Regions from separate parts of the uncultured Rossellomorea sp. genome, predicted to be linked through region 1. Evidence: a T-box and tRNA genes for the amino acid it is inferred to sense, from the RefSeq annotation. Region 1 holds a T-box; the other holds one or more tRNA genes.
What was found. A T-box is a leader RNA that pairs with one kind of tRNA and senses whether it is charged. The one in region 1 lies ahead of Q1B03_RS04890 (valine--tRNA ligase), so its partner is inferred to be a tRNA-Val.
Positions count from the first base shown of each region.

Region 2: it encodes a tRNA-Val, which carries the amino acid that the T-box ahead of Q1B03_RS04890 (valine--tRNA ligase) is inferred to sense. The anticodon was not compared.

Region 1 covers NZ_CANKZT010000001.1:911,729-921,444, reverse strand. Annotated here, with positions in the region: gene hemB (porphobilinogen synthase) at 1-328, shown strand, start outside; gene hemL (glutamate-1-semialdehyde 2,1-aminomutase) at 384-1,676, shown strand; gene spoVID (stage VI sporulation protein D) at 1,812-3,029, shown strand; gene ysxE (spore coat protein YsxE) at 3,168-4,196, shown strand; gene Q1B03_RS04895 (hypothetical protein) at 4,233-4,421, opposite strand; T-box leader at 4,585-4,811, shown strand; gene Q1B03_RS04890 (valine--tRNA ligase) at 4,881-7,532, shown strand; gene Q1B03_RS04885 (folylpolyglutamate synthase/dihydrofolate synthase family protein) at 7,667-8,980, shown strand; gene Q1B03_RS04880 (sensor domain-containing diguanylate cyclase) at 9,089-9,716, shown strand, end outside.
Region 2 covers NZ_CANKZT010000002.1:298,501-308,216, reverse strand. Annotated here, with positions in the region: gene Q1B03_RS08500 (3-hydroxyacyl-CoA dehydrogenase) at 1-767, opposite strand, end outside; gene Q1B03_RS08495 (hypothetical protein) at 951-1,076, shown strand; gene Q1B03_RS08490 (cold-shock protein) at 1,239-1,439, opposite strand; tRNA gene Q1B03_RS08485 (tRNA-Val) at 2,185-2,256, opposite strand; gene Q1B03_RS08480 (TRAP transporter permease) at 2,685-4,670, opposite strand; gene Q1B03_RS08475 (DUF1850 domain-containing protein) at 4,657-5,175, opposite strand; gene Q1B03_RS08470 (TAXI family TRAP transporter solute-binding subunit) at 5,296-6,288, opposite strand; gene Q1B03_RS08465 (phosphatidylglycerophosphatase A) at 6,603-7,157, opposite strand; gene Q1B03_RS08460 (esterase family protein) at 7,309-8,034, shown strand; gene Q1B03_RS08455 (YjcG family protein) at 8,207-8,725, shown strand; gene Q1B03_RS08450 (GNAT family N-acetyltransferase) at 8,729-9,151, shown strand; gene Q1B03_RS08445 (DUF421 domain-containing protein) at 9,282-9,716, shown strand, end outside.

The DNA.
Region 1 (9,716 bases):
AGATCGCAGAACGTATCAGATGGATCCTGCCAATCGCCTGGAAGCGTTAAGAGAAGCACAGTCCGATATTGAAGAAGGCGCAGACTTCTTAATTGTCAAACCTGCCCTTTCCTATTTAGATATCATGCGGGAAGTGAAAGACCGTTTTAATGCGCCGGTTGTCGCTTATAATGTTAGTGGAGAGTACAGCATGGTGAAAGCGGCGGCTCAAAACGGCTGGGTAAACGAACAGGAAATCGTAATGGAAAAGCTGACTAGCATGAAACGTGCGGGTGCAGACCTCATCATTACGTATTTCGCAAAAGATGTAGCGAATTGGTTATCCTAATTGGTGGAAAGTTCCTGTAAGGATGACTGAAAGATCACTAAAGGAGGAACCGATATTGCGTTCATATGAGAAATCGAAGCAAGCGTTCAAAGAAGCAGTAAAGCTAATGCCCGGCGGAGTGAATAGTCCCGTTCGCGCATTCAAATCAGTTAAGATGGATCCCATATTCATGGAAAAAGGAAAAGGATCTAAAATTTACGATATTGATGGAAATGAATACATTGACTATGTTCTATCCTGGGGACCACTCATTCTTGGTCACAGCAATGACCGCGTGGTGGAGTCCATTAAAAAAGTAGCGGAAAACGGGACAAGTTTCGGTGCCCCGACTGAAATCGAAAACAAGCTAGCCCAGCTTGTAATTGAAAGAGTACCAAGTATCGAAGTCGTACGTATGGTGTCTTCTGGTACGGAAGCGACGATGAGTGCCCTTCGTCTGGCTCGCGGATACACAGGCCGCAATAAAATCATCAAGTTTGAAGGCTGCTACCACGGTCATGGTGACTCTTTATTAATCAAAGCAGGATCCGGTGTGGCGACTCTTGGCCTGCCTGACAGCCCTGGTGTACCTGAAGGCGTGGCAAAGAACACGATTACGGTGCCTTACAATGATTTAGAAAGCATCCGCTATGCCTTTGAACAATTTGGTGATGATATTGCCGGTGTGATCGTAGAACCTGTTGCCGGTAATATGGGGGTCGTTCCACCTCAGCCAGGCTTCCTGGAAGGCCTGCGTGAAGTCACGGAGAATCATGGTTCACTGTTAATATTTGATGAAGTCATGACCGGGTTCCGTGTCGGATACGGATGTGCCCAAGGCTACTATAACGTAACACCCGACTTAACTTGCTTAGGTAAAGTGATTGGTGGAGGTCTGCCGGTAGGTGCATATGGCGGTAAGGCTGAAATCATGGAGAGAATCGCTCCAAGCGGTCCGATTTATCAAGCTGGAACTCTATCCGGAAATCCATTGGCGATGACAGCTGGATATGAAACCCTGAGCCAGCTGACTCCTGAAACGTACACAGAGTTTGCCCGCAAAGCAGACCTGCTGGAAGAAGGCTTAAAGAAAGCGGCAGAAAAGCACAACATCCCTCACAGAATCAATCGTGCAGGCTCCATGATCGGGATCTTCTTTACGAATGAAGAAGTAACCAACTACGAAGGTGCCAAGTCGTCTGATCTTGATATGTTTGCTGATTACTACCGTGAAATGGCACACGAAGGTGTATTCTTGCCACCTTCCCAATTCGAAGGACTATTCTTATCGACAGCTCATACAGATGAAGATATTGAAAAGACCCTTGAAGCAGCGGAAAAAGCGTTTGAAAAGATTAGTAAGAAGTAGTGATGATAGCCGATCCTTTTTAGGGATCGGCTATTTATATTCGTTTTCCTATCATAATCCTCCTTTTCGTTTCATAAAGTGATAATGGCATTGTTTACTATTTCTTTGTTTGGAACCTGAAAGGAGGAATTTCTTTTGTCACAAGAACAACAATCGTGTTTGCGATTTTCCTTGGAAGAATCAATTTGGTTTAAAAAAGGACAGGAAGTTGAAGAATTGCTATCTATCTCCTTAGATCCTCATATAACGATACAAGAGCAAGAGCAGTACGTACTTATCAGGGGAAGCCTTGATCTTTCCGGTGAATATTTACCAACTTCACCTAGGGACGAAGAAGAGGATGAGTTTGAAGCAGGTGGTAAGTTTGTACAAATAGTGGAAAAGAGGGAAAAAGGTGAGTATGAATTTGTCCACCGTTTCCCTGTCGATGTGACGATTCCGAAAAATAGAATTGCCAATCTGGGCGATATCGACGTATTCGTTGAGTCATTCGATTACATGGTTCCTGAGAATGCTTGTTTAAAATTGAATGCCGATTTAACGATTACAGGGATTTATGGTGAACAGCAGACGCACACTCCCCTTGAAGCTGAATTTAGCAGAGAGGAAGAATACGAGCCGCTTTACCGTTCTAGTGCAGTTGCCGAAGTAGAAGAAGATACAGCGGAGGAAGAAGTAGAAACAGAAGAAGAGCAAGAAGAAAGAGAAGAAGTATACGAGTATGAGAACTACGACGTCGAAGAATTAACGGCGAACGTTGAAGAGCAGGAGGAAGAAGAGGATTCTGAAGACGACGAGTACCAGCCGTTTAATCTGGAAGGACGGACACCACCATCTGAAGAGGAGGATGAGATACCCGTACAGATTCAATACGGTGCTCAGCCAACTCATTCCTATGAGGAAAATTATTTCAGGAAAGAAAACGTGTTTGAGTTGCCTCAGCATGAACTAAGTGAGTCATCAGAAGAGCAGCCGTCTGAACCAAAGGCCGCCTACACGCCGCCTCCTAAATACAAGCAGCAGGAAGCCGAAGAAGAAGAGTCGTCCTCATCAGCTGTAGAAGCGGAGATGGAAGAAAGCGGGGAAGAACCGGAAGAAAAGAAAAAGACAAAAGGTAAAAAGAAATATGAAAGCATTTCATTAACCGATTTCTTTGCAAGAAAAGATGAGGAAAAGGGCGCAACATTACGGGTATGCATTGTTCAAGAGGGTGAGACCCTGGACTATATTGCAGAAAAGTATGATTTGACCATTCCGCAGCTATTAAGGGTCAATCAACTTGAAGCCAATCAAGACGTCTATGTAGGGCAGGTTCTTTATATCCCGAAAAGCGAGTATGTCTTCAAAGGGTAGAGGAATATGGGTAAAGTCGTTCCCGCTTAAGACATAAGAATAGCGTAATGGACATATAGAGGAAAGAATGGGGCTGACACCAAATTCATTGGAGTTAGTCCGTTTTTTTTAGAAAAGTAATCTTAGAAGGTGAGAGGAATGGTACAAACGCTTGATGGATTAAAGCATGTCTTACAACCTTATGGCGTAGAACCCCATTTTGTTGAGAGCTACGGGAAGATTTCCAAAGTGTTTTCCAATAAAGGCACTCTGGCTGTTAAGCAGATCCCGGCCCAGACTGGAGTTGACTTTGTCCGGAATGTGCAACTATTGTTTCAAAGGGGATATAACCGCATTGTTCCGATCTACCCGACTTTGGATGGGCGTTATGCGGTGTGGAATGAAGGGGAGTTATACTATGTGATGCCCTGGCTGTTGAACCTGGAAAGGGAAGATCAATTTGAAAAGCATCAGAAAATGTTCCGGGAATTGGCAAGATTGCATACTCTTTCGTCTCAAGAAGTAAAGATTGATAAAGAAGAGAGAGAATCTCATTACGAGCAGTTGACATCCAGGTGGGATAAAGAACAACAGTTTCTCGATGAGTATGTTGAGGCATGTGAAAAAACAACGTATATGTCTCCTTTTCAATTGCATTTCTGCATGTATTACAAGGATGCCACTCAAGCGTTGAAATTTTCACGCAAGATGCTTGATGAGTGGTATGAAGAGACGAAGGAGCTGGAAAAGGTTAGGACCGTCATCACCCACGGAAAGGTTTCGACGGAGCACTTTCTATTCGATGAAAGAGGGTTGGGGTATTTCCATAACTTTGAGAACTCAAGGATGGCTTCTCCATTTCATGATCTCTTGCCGTTTTTGTCGAGAACGTTGAAAACCTATCCTAAGTATTACGAGGAATGTGTCGAGTGGCTTACCACTTATTTTCTGCATTTTACTGTACGTAATGAAGAGCGGCTCCTGTTCATGAGTTATTTAGCTTATCCAAGCTCTGTCATTGCAGTGGTGGAAAAGTATTTTCATACACCGAAGGATAAGCGGAATGAACGTAAATCCCTCAAAAAATTGCAACGACACTACTGGCTGCTGAAAAATACAGAATACGTTGTCATGCGTTTAGATGAAATGGAAAAAAAGAAACAGGAGCAGGCGGCTGAAGCAGAATAAAAAAAGGACTGGCGAAGTCCACATCTCGTCAGTCCATTAAATCCAATCGAAATAAATGGCAAGGCCTATACCGATAAACAGAGTTAAAAGAAGGACATCAAAAGTGGTTGGGAGCAAAATGGTCCGGACCCCTTGAAAGATCGTAAAGGGGATGATGAATTGCTTACATATTAACCGGGCGTTTCCCATCCATTTCTGCATGGTATATTGATTGATTTTTTTCATATTCTTCCACTCACTCTCCTGGGTATATTCACTACTTTATCTTATGAATACAGGATAGAATGGTGCCTGAGTAGGCGAAATGAATATTTTTATTAAAAATTGGCGATAATGATTGACGAAAGTTTATCTTTTCCTATACTATAATTAGTAAATAAATAATGCCTTAAAAGCAATGAACAGGAAGAGTACATTGGCCCTTACTTTCAGAGAGGAAAATCGTTTGGTGAGAGATTTTCTACGTTAAGACAATGGAAGGTCGCCTGGAGAGCTGTTTCTATGAATTTCAGTAGTAGAAGCCGGTTAAAAGCCGTTATAATCGTCGAGAGTTCAGGAGGTTTATTTCTCCTGAGAAAAAAGGTGGTACCGCGAATGGAATCCTTCGTCCTTTTCATAGGACGGGGGATTTTTTTATTTTTTTAGAAAAGTGTACTTATTCGCACTAATATAGGAGGAAAACAAATGGAAACTCAAGATCAGCAATTAGCAATGCCGACGAAATATGATCCGAATGCCATTGAGCAGGGACGCTACAAATGGTGGCTCGAAGGGAAGTACTTCGAAGCGACAAACGATAAGGAGAAAGAGCCTTACACCATCGTCATCCCTCCGCCGAACGTAACGGGGAAACTTCATCTTGGTCATGCTTGGGACACAACCCTGCAAGATATCCTGACCAGAATGAAGCGAATGCAGGGTTACGATGTATTATGGCTGCCAGGTATGGACCATGCAGGAATTGCAACACAAGCGAAAGTGGATGAAAAACTTCGTAATCAGGGTATTTCACGCTATGACTTGGGCCGTGAAAAGTTCGTAGAAGAAACGTGGAAGTGGAAAGAAGAATATGCCGAGCATATCCGTCAGCAATGGTCTAAAGTTGGATTAGGCTTAGATTATAGCCGAGAACGTTTCACGTTGGATGAAGGTTTATCGGAAGCTGTACAAAAGGTATTTGTCGACCTTTATAATAAAGGCCTGATTTACCGTGGTGAATACATCATCAACTGGGACCCGGCAACGAAAACCGCCCTTTCAGACATTGAGGTTATTCATCAGGATGTACAAGGCGCATTCTATCATATGAAATATCCGTTGGCTGATGGAAGTGGTCATATTGAAATTGCCACAACCCGCCCTGAAACCATGCTTGGTGATACGGCAGTTGCAGTACACCCGGAAGATGATCGCTACAAGCATCTAATCGGTAAAACAGTTACCCTTCCAATCGTGGGACGTGAAATTCCGATTGTAGGAGATGATTACGTTGATATGGAATTTGGTTCCGGAGCAGTGAAAATTACGCCTGCACACGATCCGAATGACTTCGAAATCGGTAATCGTCACAATTTAGAACGTATTCTTGTAATGAATGAAGATGGAACCATGAATGAAAAGGCGGATAAATACCAAGGGATGGATCGATTCCAATGTCGTAAGGAAATCGTGAAAGACCTTCAAGAAGCCGGCGTTCTGTTCAAGATTGAAGAGCATATGCATTCAGTTGGCCACTCAGAAAGAAGTGGAGCAGTCGTTGAGCCATATCTTTCTACTCAATGGTTCGTTAAAATGGATCCTCTGGCAGAAGAAGCGGTAAAACTTCAGCAGGATGAAAACAAGGTCAACTTTGTACCTGATCGCTTTGAAACGTCATACCTGCGCTGGATGGAAAACACGCGTGACTGGTGTATTTCCCGTCAGCTTTGGTGGGGACACCGCATCCCTGCCTGGTATCATAAAGAAACGGGCGAAATCTATGTAAACAATGAAGCACCGGAAGATATTGAAAACTGGACACAGGAAGAGGATGTACTGGATACATGGTTCAGTTCTGCTCTATGGCCGTTTTCAACAATGGGCTGGCCAGATCTGAATGCAGAGGACTTTAAACGGTACTACCCAACCAACACACTTGTGACGGGATATGACATTATCGGATTCTGGGTATCTCGCATGATCTTCCAGGGACTGGAGTTCACGGGAGAACGTCCATTTAAAGACGTACTGATTCACGGACTGGTTCGGGATGCAGATGGGCGTAAGATGAGTAAGTCATTAGGAAACGGTGTAGATCCAATGGATGTCATCGAAAAGTATGGAGCAGATTCCCTACGCTACTTCCTATCTACAGGCAGCTCACCGGGTCAGGATTTACGCTTCTCCTTTGAGAAAGTAGAATCTGTTTGGAACTTTGCGAATAAGATCTGGAACGCATCACGCTTCGCCCTTATGAATATGGACGGTATGACCTATGACGAAATTGATTTATCAGGTGAAAAATCTGTTGCTGACAAATGGATCCTTACCCGATTAAATGAAACGATTGAAACCGTAACACGTTTAGCGGATCGTTACGAGTTTGGTGAAGTTGGTCGTGTTCTTTACAACTTTATCTGGGATGACTTCTGTGATTGGTATATTGAAATGGCTAAATTGCCTTTATATGGCGAGGACGAAGCAGCTAAGAAAACGACCCGTTCGATTCTGGCTCATGTCCTGGACAACACAATGAGACTTCTACACCCATTCATGCCGTTTATTACCGAGGAAATATGGCAGAACTTGCCGCATCAAGGCGAATCCATTACGGTGGCTGCATGGCCGACGGTTCAAGAAGAACTTACAGACCAAGCGGCAGCAGAAGAGATGAAGCTGCTCGTTGATATCATTCGTGCTGTACGTAATGTCCGTGCTGAGGTTAACACGCCGATGAGCAAGCAAATCAACTTGATGCTAAAGGCGAAAGATGCACATACGCTAACAATCATCGAGAAGAACAAAGCGTATATCGAAAAATTCTGTAACCCGGAGAAGCTTGAAATGGGTACAAATCTAGATACACCGGAAAAAGCGATGACCGCAGTCGTTACAGGTGTGGACTTATTCCTTCCATTAGAAGGGCTGATCAACATCGAAGAGGAAATTGCCCGCCTGCAAAAAGAGTTGGAGAAATGGACGAAGGAAGTTTCCCGTGTTCAAGGTAAGCTGAACAATGAGAAATTTGTAAGCAAAGCCCCTCAGAAAGTAGTAGATGAGGAAAAAGCAAAAGAAAAAGATTATTTAGAGAAACAAGCGACTGTTAAAGCAAGAATAGAAGAGCTGAAGTCAGTTTAATTTTGCCGAGTGAATAGAGGTTAAGAAGAGGGCTTTAAAATCAGGTCTGATTGTTATGGGGAGATCCTCTTCAGCAATCAGATCCGATTAGAGCCCTTTTTCTAATGAAACCTAAAAGAGGGAGTGAATAATAATTGTTAACCTATGATAAAGCCGTTGAATGGATACACTCAAGACTCAGACTTGGAATCAAACCGGGTCTGGAGAGAATGCAGTGCTTGTTAGAGAAGCTTGGAAACCCTCATGAAAAGCTCAAAACCGTTCATATCGGGGGAACAAACGGTAAGGGATCTACTGTAACCTATTTGCGAAACATATTACAGGAAGCAGGGTATTCTGTAGGCACCTTTACTTCTCCATACTTTGAACGTTTTAATGAAAGAATCAGTATCAATGGAGATCCTGTTTCAGATGAGGACTTAACTTTTCTTGTGGAGAAAATAAAGCCCATTGCCGAGAGCATGGAACAATCAGAATGGGGAAGTCCTTCTGAATTCGAGGTCATTACAGCCATGAGCTTTTATTATTTTGCCGAAATGAAACCGGTCGATCTCGTCCTTTATGAGGTTGGACTTGGTGGAAGACTCGATTCAACGAATGTCATCACCCCGATGGTTTCAGTCATAACGAGTATCGGCCTTGATCATATGCAATTTTTAGGAAGCAGATTAGAAGACATCGCCTATGAGAAAGCCGGTATCATCAAGCGTTCCGTTCCTGTCATATCAGGGGTCCACCAAAAAGAAGCGGCGGATGTGATAAAAGGTAGAGCATTAGAAATGGATAGCGATCTATTTGAACTTGGAAAGGATTTCTCAGTGGAACGTCTTTCGATCCTTGAAAAAGGTGAAAAATTTTCCTATCATTCACCTTCTTTACATGAAACGTACGAGCTTGCGATGATAGGTACTCACCAAATGAACAATGCCGCACTTGCCATAAAGGTAATTGAGCTGCTTTCTGAAGAGCATGTCATAAATGTAGAAGGAACACACATAAATGCTGGATTGAAAAAGTCATCATGGCCGGGGAGGATGGAACTCCTTTCAGATAAACCTGAAATATACATCGATGGTGCTCATAACCCTGAAGGAATTAGCGCCTTGGTGAAAACCATACAGGATCGCTTTATGGAGAAGAGGGTGACGGTTCTATTTTCCGCATTGAATGACAAAGACTTACGGCCGATGATTTCTCATCTTGAAGAAGCAGTGGATGCGATCGGGTTCACGACCTTTGACTTTCCAAGAGTGGCATCAGCTGAAGAGCTTTACGGATTATCTTCCCATCCTGATAAGGTTAAAGTTTCTCGTTGGAAAGAGTTTCTTCAAGAGAAGATCCCGGGGCTGAAAGAAAATGAAGTACTGCTCATAACAGGTTCTTTGTATTTTCTATCTGAGGTAAAACCATATCTTCTGAATGAATTAAAAAATTACAGAAAAAAGTAAGTGACTTTATCGAACCGCTTTGATAAAATATTCATAAACTTGTGACTATTTAACTAGTATAGTATCATAGAACTATATTAAATCGAACGGAACCTTTGGAGGATAGACATGACATTATCAGTAAAAAAGAAGCTGTACATATTGCTGGCCTGGCTAGCCGTTGTACCTGCTGGATTATATTTTACTTATCGCTACTATCCTCCTGAAAATATTGCAGGAAATGAGCTGGAGCTTTTAACCTTAGTGGCTTTTGCCACCTTTATCCCACTCATGCCCATTGTGATAAATGGTGCCACCATTTTCTTCATCCAGTGGGTGACCCTCGTAGGGTTTATAAAGTATGGATTATTTATTGAGATCGTCCTCATGCAATTCTCTATTATCCCATTGCTTATCCGGCTCAGGCTGGCCAAAACCGATTGGCATAGAATTCCCTTGAATTCAGTGATGTTCTTTCTTGTTTCATTAGTGAGCGGCCTCATTTATTTTCTATTCGGTGGAGAAGTCGGATTAAAGGGTATCGGTCAATTACTATTTCCGATACTCAGTTATCAAATCGTTTCGATTATGATCAATCAAATTCTTCTTTTAATGTATCAACGCTATGTAGTGAACAATGATGTCCGTTTTTACAGCAAGGATTTCGTTTGGGACTTTACCGCAAATATGATCATGTTCCCTCTCTCATTATCTCTCTATTATTTAACGTTTGAACTGGGAGCCTTCGCTTCTCTAT
Region 2 (9,716 bases), on a different contig from region 1:
TACTTAGGCTGCATTCTAATCGCCCCGTCCAATCGGATCGTTTCACCGTTCAGCATTGGATTTTCGAGTATACTCTTCACTAATTGAGCATATTCAGAAGGGTAACCGAGCCTTGGGGGAAAGGGCACCATTTTCCCAAGCGAATTTCTTGCTTCATCCGGCAGAGTGTCAAACATCGGGGTATGAAATAACCCTGGCGCAATCGTCATGACTCTGATACCATCCCTTGCAAGCTCCCTGGCAATCGGAAGTGTCATCCCGACCACTCCCCCCTTTGATGCACTATAAGCAGCCTGACCGATTTGCCCGTCAAATGCCGCAACTGAAGCTGTATTGACGATAACTCCTCTTTCCCCATGCTCGTTTGGAGTATTTCCCATCATCCTCTCTGCAGCCAAACGAATCACATTGAACGTACCAATTAAGTTAATCTCAATTACCTTGGAAAAGCGATCAAGAGAGTGAATCCCTTTTCTTCCAACCACTTTCCCTGGTGGAGCAATCCCTGCACAATTCACTACTGTATTAAAACCGCCAAAAGCCTTTATCGACCCTTTCAAGGCTTTTAACACCTGATCTTCCTTTGTAACGTCTGTTTTATAAAATCCAATGGATTCTCCATACTCCTCTTTCAAGGCAGTTGCTCTCTCTTCATTGAGATCCAGTATATACGCCTTACCACCTTCCTCAATGATCCTTCTTACTGTAGCTTCCCCCAGTCCGGATGCACCACCTGTCACTAAGGCGACTATTTCTTTCATTTCCACTATCAATCCCTCCACTCATGTAAAGCATATATTATAATTTTAGCGTTGTATGGAGAAAAAAGATATAATGTTTTTAAAATTCTGTCTACTCAAAACCCCTTCCCTTACTTACCAAGGATAACGAAATATCACTTGTAAAGAATAAGAATGAAACAACCATTAACAATTTAGGAGGAAACAACGATGACTAATAAAAATGATAATCGTGAACGAAAAAATAAATACCCAAACAACAAAAAAAGCGATACTGAATTCTCGAAAGAACTCAATATTCGCAGTGAAATGACAAAGAAAGATTTAGGAAAATAAATAGCAGGAAATGTGAAGGAAGCTGTTTTTACAAGTGTCCGGTTTCATTGGGGCATACCCGACTGACGTGCATCGGTTCTTTTATTTAGCCCGGGTCATTTAAATATCTCCATAAAAAAACAGACTCACGAATGAGTCTGTTTTTGGAGTTGTAAAGTTAGATTATGCTTTACGTACGTTAGCTGCTTGTGGTCCACGAGCACCTTGTTCTACGTCGAAAGATACTTCTTGACCTTCGTCAAGAGATTTGAAACCTTCACCTTGGATCGCTGAGAAGTGTACGAATACGTCGTCTCCACCTTCTACTTCGATGAATCCGAAACCTTTTTCTGCGTTAAACCATTTTACTTTACCATTTTCCATGTTTGTTGCCTCCTAAAGTGCGTTACACACAATGTATTACTATTCTTGCGATATCAGGTGAAAACCAAATCTTGTTCTTCCCTCGTATACCGGACAAAAATAATTCTTCTATAGAATAACAGTAATGAAACAAATAAGCAAGTTCTTCAAGGAGAAGTTTTGAAAGTCAGACCTCTTGAGACAAACTTCCCCCATCAAAGGGTTTCTTGGTATGACTAATGAATACTGCCCTTATGCCCTTTAAAGCGCTAACAATATTTTTATCAAGATTTATCACTAATGGGAGTCTAAAATGCAGGGTAACCTGTGGTATAATAAGAGAATATGAAAGGGAGTGCCCAATGAAATCCACAAAAAATCGGTTTAGTAATGGCGCAATGGTTACGATAAAGGAAACTGGCGAAACAGTGACAATATTGAAATGGCAATACGTTAAAAACATGAAGCGATACTCATATATCGTAAAAGAACATCCCGGCACGTTTTATTTTGAGGAAGAATTAGAAGTCAATTAAAAGAATTGATCATATCATAATATGATTTTGGCAAGGACTCTTACGTGAATTCCAACAGAGTCCTTTTTACTTGCCTCTTTTCACAATATTTGTGGTAGTTGATTTCCGCTGCAGGAAGCTCGCTTTCCTCGGCGCTGACCTTTAACTCTGAGAGTTCTTTATAAAAGACTGATCTACATATAAAAGAAGAAAGCCTGCACCTTAAATAAGGTGCAGGCTTTCTTTATGTATGACCTGTGAGGGATTCGAACCCACGACCCCTTCCCTGTCAAGGAAGTGCTCTCCCACTGAGCTAACAAGTCGCAATGGAAGGTATATATTAAATTATAGTCATAATGGGAAAAATGTCAATCATTTTTTTGTTCTATACATTTTTCTTCTGGGAATCCATGTATAGAAGAACATTCGTTCGCATATACTATGAGTATACTTCCAGGAGAGGAGTTCAAAAATGTATACGGTATTACATCGCTCATTCATGGACCAACGCCCCATTGAAATAATCTATATGAATCCTGAGTCCATTTGTACGAAAAGAAAAATCATAGTAAAAAAAATCGATGGGGACATTATTCTGGCCTATTGCTTTTTACGAGAAGCGTTTCGCCGATTCAGACTACATGATATTTTGGCCGCTTATCCCCTTCTTTGTTATGAGAAACGAACTATATCCTAGTTGGTAACTAAAATACAAGAGGCTGACCCTATAAAGGGCCAGCCTCACGTTTGTTTATGCTGTTGCTTTCGTTGGTGTTTTGTCTTCCCTTTTAATGAAGAATTGTAAAGCCAACATTACACCGAACAGGATTAATCCTAAGATATCTGTCATGCCCTCTGGATAGATCAGCATTAATCCAGCTGCTACACAAAGAAAACGTTCTATAATATACACTCTTCGGTACCAATATCCAATCATACCTGCACCAATGGCCATCATTCCCGTAATGGCGGTAAATACAACCCATAATAATTCAGGGATTGTTGTATCAATCATAAGCAACTCAGGAGACAGTACGAACATATACGGAATGATAAAGGCGGCAATCGCTAATTTGGCAGAATTGACCCCGGTCCGTATCGGCTCCCCTCCTGATACCCCTGCGGCGGCAAATGCTGCAAGAGCCACTGGTGGCGTGATATCTGCGATGATACCAAAGTAAAAGACAAATAAATGAGCCGCTAACTCAGGTGCACCTAACAGGATGATCGCAGGTGCCGCGATTGTGGACGTGATTACATAGTTGGCCGTTGTTGGTGATCCCATTCCCAACACAATCGATGCAATCATCGTAAACACCAATGTCAGGATTAATTTACCTTCTGTTGAATTTGTTAAGTCTGCAGCAAGGTCAACCAAACCATTCGCAAGTGTAAGGCCTAATCCGGTTTTCGTCACTACCCCGACAATCATCCCTGCAGCAGCAGTCGCTACAGCTACGGAAAGAGCAGTCCGAGCACCATCTACTAGTGCGTCGACTGCATCTTTAAAGCCAATCCTTGTCTCTTTTCGAATCGCACTAATCACGATTGTAGCAACAATTGACCAAAGTGCTGCACGCATAACACTCATACCACTGACTAATAAAATAATGACCGTAAGAATCGGCATTAATAAGTAGATTTTCTTTAAAACTTCTTTACGATTCGGCATTTCTTCGTCTGAAAGTCCCCGAAGACCGATGCGCTTCGCTTCAAAATGAGTCATAATCCAAATTCCTGTGAAATACAAAAGAGCAGGAATGGTGGCAGCCTTTGCAATATCCCAGTAAGAGATACCACCGATGAATTCAACCATTAGGAATGCTGCAGCTCCCATGATTGGGGGCATTAACTGGCCACCCGTTGATGCTGCTGCCTCTACTCCACCTGCAAACTCTTTACGATAGCCAAGCTTTTTCATCATTGGAATCGTAAAGGAACCAGATGTTACAACGTTCGCAACGGAACTTCCGCTGATCGTTCCTTGCAATGCACTCGAGAATATGGCAACCTTTGCAGGACCACCAGTGCGTTTACCGGCGATCGCAACAGCCAGATCATTAAAGTATTGACCCACGCCGGTTTTAACGAGGAAGGCACCGAATAACAAGAACAGGAAGATGAAGGTTGCTGAAACATATAATGGCGTTCCAAGAATCCCTTCACTTGTGAAGAACATCGTTTTAACGATATCGTCCCAATCATAGCCTCTATGTGCCAGGAATCCAGGCATCAATCTTCCATAATACATATAGAGAATGAATGAAGAGGCAATAATGGTGATGGGCAAGCCGACAGCACGACGGGTTGCTTCTAATACTAAGATCATCGCAGCAAAACCAACATAAAAATCAAGCGATGTCATTAATCCGACTCTGCTGACAATGTCGTCCTGCATAATCGGCCAATACGCTCCAATTCCGACAGATATGATAGAGAGAACGACATCATACCAAGCCACTTTATCTTTACGTAAATTTTTCTTTCTTGCCGGGAATAACAGAAAGACAAGTGATAAAGCGAACCCTAGATGTATGGATAATAATAATTGTCTAGGGATGAATTGAAAGATTGATGCTACTAATTGAAATAATGAAAATGCTAATAAACCAAAGAATATAACCCATTTGAACAGTCCATGATGCAGCTTTCTCGTTGATGATTCAGGATCATATTTTTCTAGTAGTTCTTGTTGTTGTTCGGAGGTTAATGATTCGAATTCTTTATCTTTTTCCAACAACAGTCACTCCTTTCCACTGATCATAAAGTGATTGTTTCTTTAATTGTACCCGAACGACAGACCCTTTATCGAAATAGTCGGCTAAAGGATAGGCCTTACCATCAACCACGAGTCGATGATTGGCAACTACTTGCCCGATTCGGATATCAATGTACGGAAACACTTTATTCATATTTGAAATTAAGTATTTTCCTTCCTTTGTTACTTCAAAGTGTTCATTTCCTTCTGCATTTGCAGGCATGCCAATGGCAGTATCCTCATAAAGTAGCTTTGTTTGTTGAATTTGATCTGTAGATTGGCGATAAAACTCTTCTACTTCTGAGAGATGGATAGAATGAGTGTAACGAACCGAAAAAGTATGATCATCAGGTAGTCTGAAATTGACAGGATCACCCTCCGTACTCCTCGGTTCGATTACCAGATATGTTTGAAAGGGAATAAAAGTGATGAATAAAAGAGCAAGAATAATGAGAATTGTTCCTATGAATGTAATTTTCTTCATAACAAAGTCCCCACCATTCCATTTACGACTGCTTTACTTACCATATTTTTAGCCTATACCAAAACAAAAGAATAGACCGTTTTACGCGGCCTATCCCTTCGTCTATCTGCTGGTGTGGATCTATTCCATTGAAACGCCTTTTTCATCAAAGTATTTCTTCGCACCAGGATGTAATTCAATTCCCATACCCTTCAGTCCATCTTCAGCCTTGATTAACTTACCTTTGGCATGAGTGATTGCATCTGTATTTTCAAAAATGGCTTTTGTAACATCATAGATTACATCTTCGGAAATATCAGCATTTGTTACTAACATTGCACGAACAGCAACTGTTGTAACTGCCTCATCGACTTTACTGTACGTCCCAGAAGGAATTTCGTCCTCGGAGTAGTACGGATATTTTTCGATCAGCTCACTGATTTTGCCGGATTCAACTGGTACGATTGCGATGTCTTCCGTTGCTGCTAACCCTTCAACCGCTCCTGTTGGCGTACCTGAAGTGATGAACGCTGCATCGATTGTACCATCTTGGATACCTGTTGTTGAATCATCAAATGATAAGTTACGAGCCTCTAAATCTTCTAAAGTGATTCCGTGAACTTCCAGGATTTGTTTCGCATTAAGTAAAGTTCCTGATCCTGCTTCACCGACTGAAACGACTTTACCCTTTAAATCTTCAACTGACTGGATACCTGAATCCTTTGTTGTAACGATTTGAATCGTTTCAGGATAAAGAGTAGCAATTCCACGTGCATTTTCTACCTTGTTATCGCTGAACATTTCTGTTCCTTCAGATGCATAAGAAGCGATATCTGTTTGTGTAAAAGCGATTTCAGTTTTTCCATCTTTAATAGATGCCATATTTTCCGCAGATGCACCAGATGTTGAAGCAGATGCTTTAATTCCTGTTTCATCTTGAATGATTTTAGCAAATGTTCCGCCTAACGGGTAATATGTACCCCCTGTTCCACCTGTAGCAATTCCAATGAAGTCAACCTCTTTGTTACCTTCACCCTCAGATGATCCTCCACCTGATCCGCCGCCACATGCAGCAAGAATGACAGATAGAACTAGAAGTAGTGCAGTGCTTAGAAATAAACTGCGTTTTTTCATATTCTAATTCCCCCTATTAAATTTTATACGTTAACGAAATAATTGTAACACAGTCTGTAACAATCTTGTCAAATCAAATACATAAACCTTTAACATTTTTCATAAAAAAACTATCTTCACACCCCATTTTGCGATCGGGACCTGTAATGTGGCTTGTTCCAATCTTGTCAGTCATTTCACAAATGTATAGAGAATGTATAAAGCGGTTACATTTCCCGACCCTTTTTTCATCCATCACAGATATTTGTCCATATAAAAAAGACTGAAAAAGAATCATTCCTCTTCAGTCCATCTGTTATATATCAAAGTACATTCTAACCTATTAACTCTTCATCCTCAAACTTCATCTTATCTTCTTCCGAGATATTTTCTTCACGATCCCTCAAGCTATGTGCAATTCTTGAAGATGCATTCGCCGCAATACTTGCCACGATATCATCTAAAAAGGTATGTACACCCTTCCCGTTCTTCGTATCCAAGTCGCGGATGATGCCAATCTTATTTTTGTCAAGATGACCAAAAGTGGTAACAGCGATGCTTCCATAACCAAGTGCTGCACCCAATGCAATGGTCTCGTCTACTCCAAATAAGCCCTCATCTGATTCCACAATCGATTGAAGGGGCTCGGAAAGCTTCTTCTCCTCAGCAAGTTGATCTAATTCCACCCCTACGAGGATCGCATGCTGAATCTCCCTTTTCAACAACACTTTCTTCACACTGTCGATACAATCTTCCATATTTAATCCATTATTATATGGATACTGCATTTCATAGACGATTTCAGCAATATCCTCTATTAATACGCCCCTATCTTTCAGCCTTTGTAAGGCAGCTTTGGTTACATCTCTTGAATGTACAGGTTTGCTCATTCTGATACCCCTTTCTAAACAGTCCATCAACTTACTTAAATTATAGCATTGTTTTGAATTTTCGTATTGCAATCCGCTTTAGGGAATTATCCTAGAGAATATGATACAATCTTTCTGTAAACGTTAACACTGATTATAGGAGGCTATCGTCATGACAACCGCAAGAGGAACTGTAACCGAATTAAACCTCTTTAGTAAAGAATTGAATGAAGAGATCAAGATGCTCGTATACCTTCCAGCTACTTTTTCTCCCCTCTATAAATATTCACTCCTGATTACCCAGGATGGTAAAGACTACTTCCAACTTGGAAGAATACCTAGATTAGTCGATGAACTTCTCGGGAATAGGGAAATTGAAAACATGATCATCGTCGGGGTTCCTTATAAAAATGTTGAGGATCGCAGAAGAAAATATCACCCGCACGGTGAAGAAAATGATGCTTACATCCGCTTTTTAGCACATGAATTGGTCCCGTATCTGGATGAGCATTATCCTACCTATCATATGGGGATGGGACGTGCCCTGGTTGGTGATTCATTAGGAGCGACCGTTTCACTAATGACCGCATTGAAATATCCAAATACATTTGGCAAGGTTCTTCTTCAGTCACCTTTCGTCAACGAGAAAGTGTTAGAAGCAGTGGAAAACTTCTCACAACCTCACCTATTAAGCATTTACCATATCATTGGTCAGCAAGAAACAGAGGTGAAAACGACGGACGGGAAAGTCAAAGACTTCTTAAATCCAAACCGTCAGCTTCACGAAACATTCGATCATAATGGATTCTCTTCCTTTTATGATGAATTTGACGGGGACCACACCTGGAAACACTGGCAGCCTGATCTAAGACGTGCCTTAAAGATGATGTTCAGCTAAACAATTGTTCGTTCACCTCTTTCAAGCATACTCATCAAATGAACGGAGGGAAGCTATTTTCTGCATATTGAAAAGTACCTTCCCTCTTTCGTTCGCCCTATATTAAATTTTTGAAAAATTTGCTATACTATACATATTACAAAGATAGTTAAATAGAGGAGGATTGAAGAAAATGAATTATGGTATAGTCATTTTCCCATCGAAAAAGCTACAAGATATCGCAAACTCTTATAGGAAACGTTATGATCCTCATTATGCTTTAGTTCCACCACATTTGACATTAAAAAATGTCTTTAGTGCAGATGATGATCAAATCAAAGATATCGCTAATAAATTAGCTGCTATTTCAAAGAAATATGATCCATTCAATCTTAAAGTGTATAAAGTAAGTTCTTTTCAGCCTGTGAACAATGTAATCTATTTCAAGGTGAACTCCACTCCTGAACTGCAAGGGTTACACGATGACATGCATAGTCAAAACTTCATGGGTGACGAGCCGGAATTCGCTTTCGTTCCTCACATAACTGTCGCACAAAAGCTTTCAAATGATGAACACTCCGATATTTTCGGATCATTGCGTATGCTTGGAATCGATCATGAAGAAACCATTGACCGATTTCACTTGTTGTATCAATTAGAAAACGGGTCTTGGACAGTATACGAAACCTTCCGTTTAGGAAAGGAAGAGTAAGAGTTGAAAGTCGAAGTTGCCAAAACAGAAGATCAAATCCAAGAGGTATTCAACATAAGAAAGACAGTGTTTGTGGAAGAACAAAAGGTTCCCCTTGAAGAAGAAATCGATGAATTCGAAAATGATTCCACACACTTTGTCCTCTATGATCAAAACCACGCAGTAGGTGCCGGTCGATTCCGTATTCTCGACGGAATCGGGAAAGTGGAAAGAATATGCGTTTTAGAGTCTGCCAGAGGAAAAGGAGCAGGTCGTGAAATCATGCTCGCCATCGAAGAATACGCTAAGCAACAGCCCTTATCTCAATTAAAATTAAATGCTCAAACATATGCAATCCCTTTTTATGAGAGCTTAGACTACAAAGTTACGTCTGATGAATTTCTGGACGCAGGGATCCCTCATAAAGCGATGAAAAAGGATATCTAAAAGGAACAAGCAATTAAGCAGATCAGCTTAATTGCTTGTTCCTTTTTTGCTTTATCAATTCCCATATAAAGAAGTATATTACATTATCAACTCGTCGATAATGAGATAGTGTATGGGAAGGGGGATCCTTATGGAATTCATGTCGATTGCCGTCGAGTTAATCGTAGGATATTTTGCCTTATTGATTCTTACAAAAATCCTTGGTAAGACTCAAATCACACAAATATCTGCTTTTGATTTCATTTCAGCACTAATATTAGGTGAACTTGTAGGTAACTCCCTTTATGATGGCAAAGTCAGTGTGCTTCCGATCCTTACAGCCATTTTCATTTGGGGCAGCTTGATCTTTTTCACGGAGTATTTCACTCAGAAATCGAGACGATTCCGCCATATGCTGGAAGGAACACCTGCATTGATCATTAATAAAGGGAAGATTAACTTTGATGAACTCAAGAAGAATCACTTAGATCTTAATCAGCTTCAGCATTTACTTCGTGCTAAAGATATTTTCTCAGTCAGGGAATGTGAATATGCCCTATTAGAGTCTGACGGTACACTAAGTGTC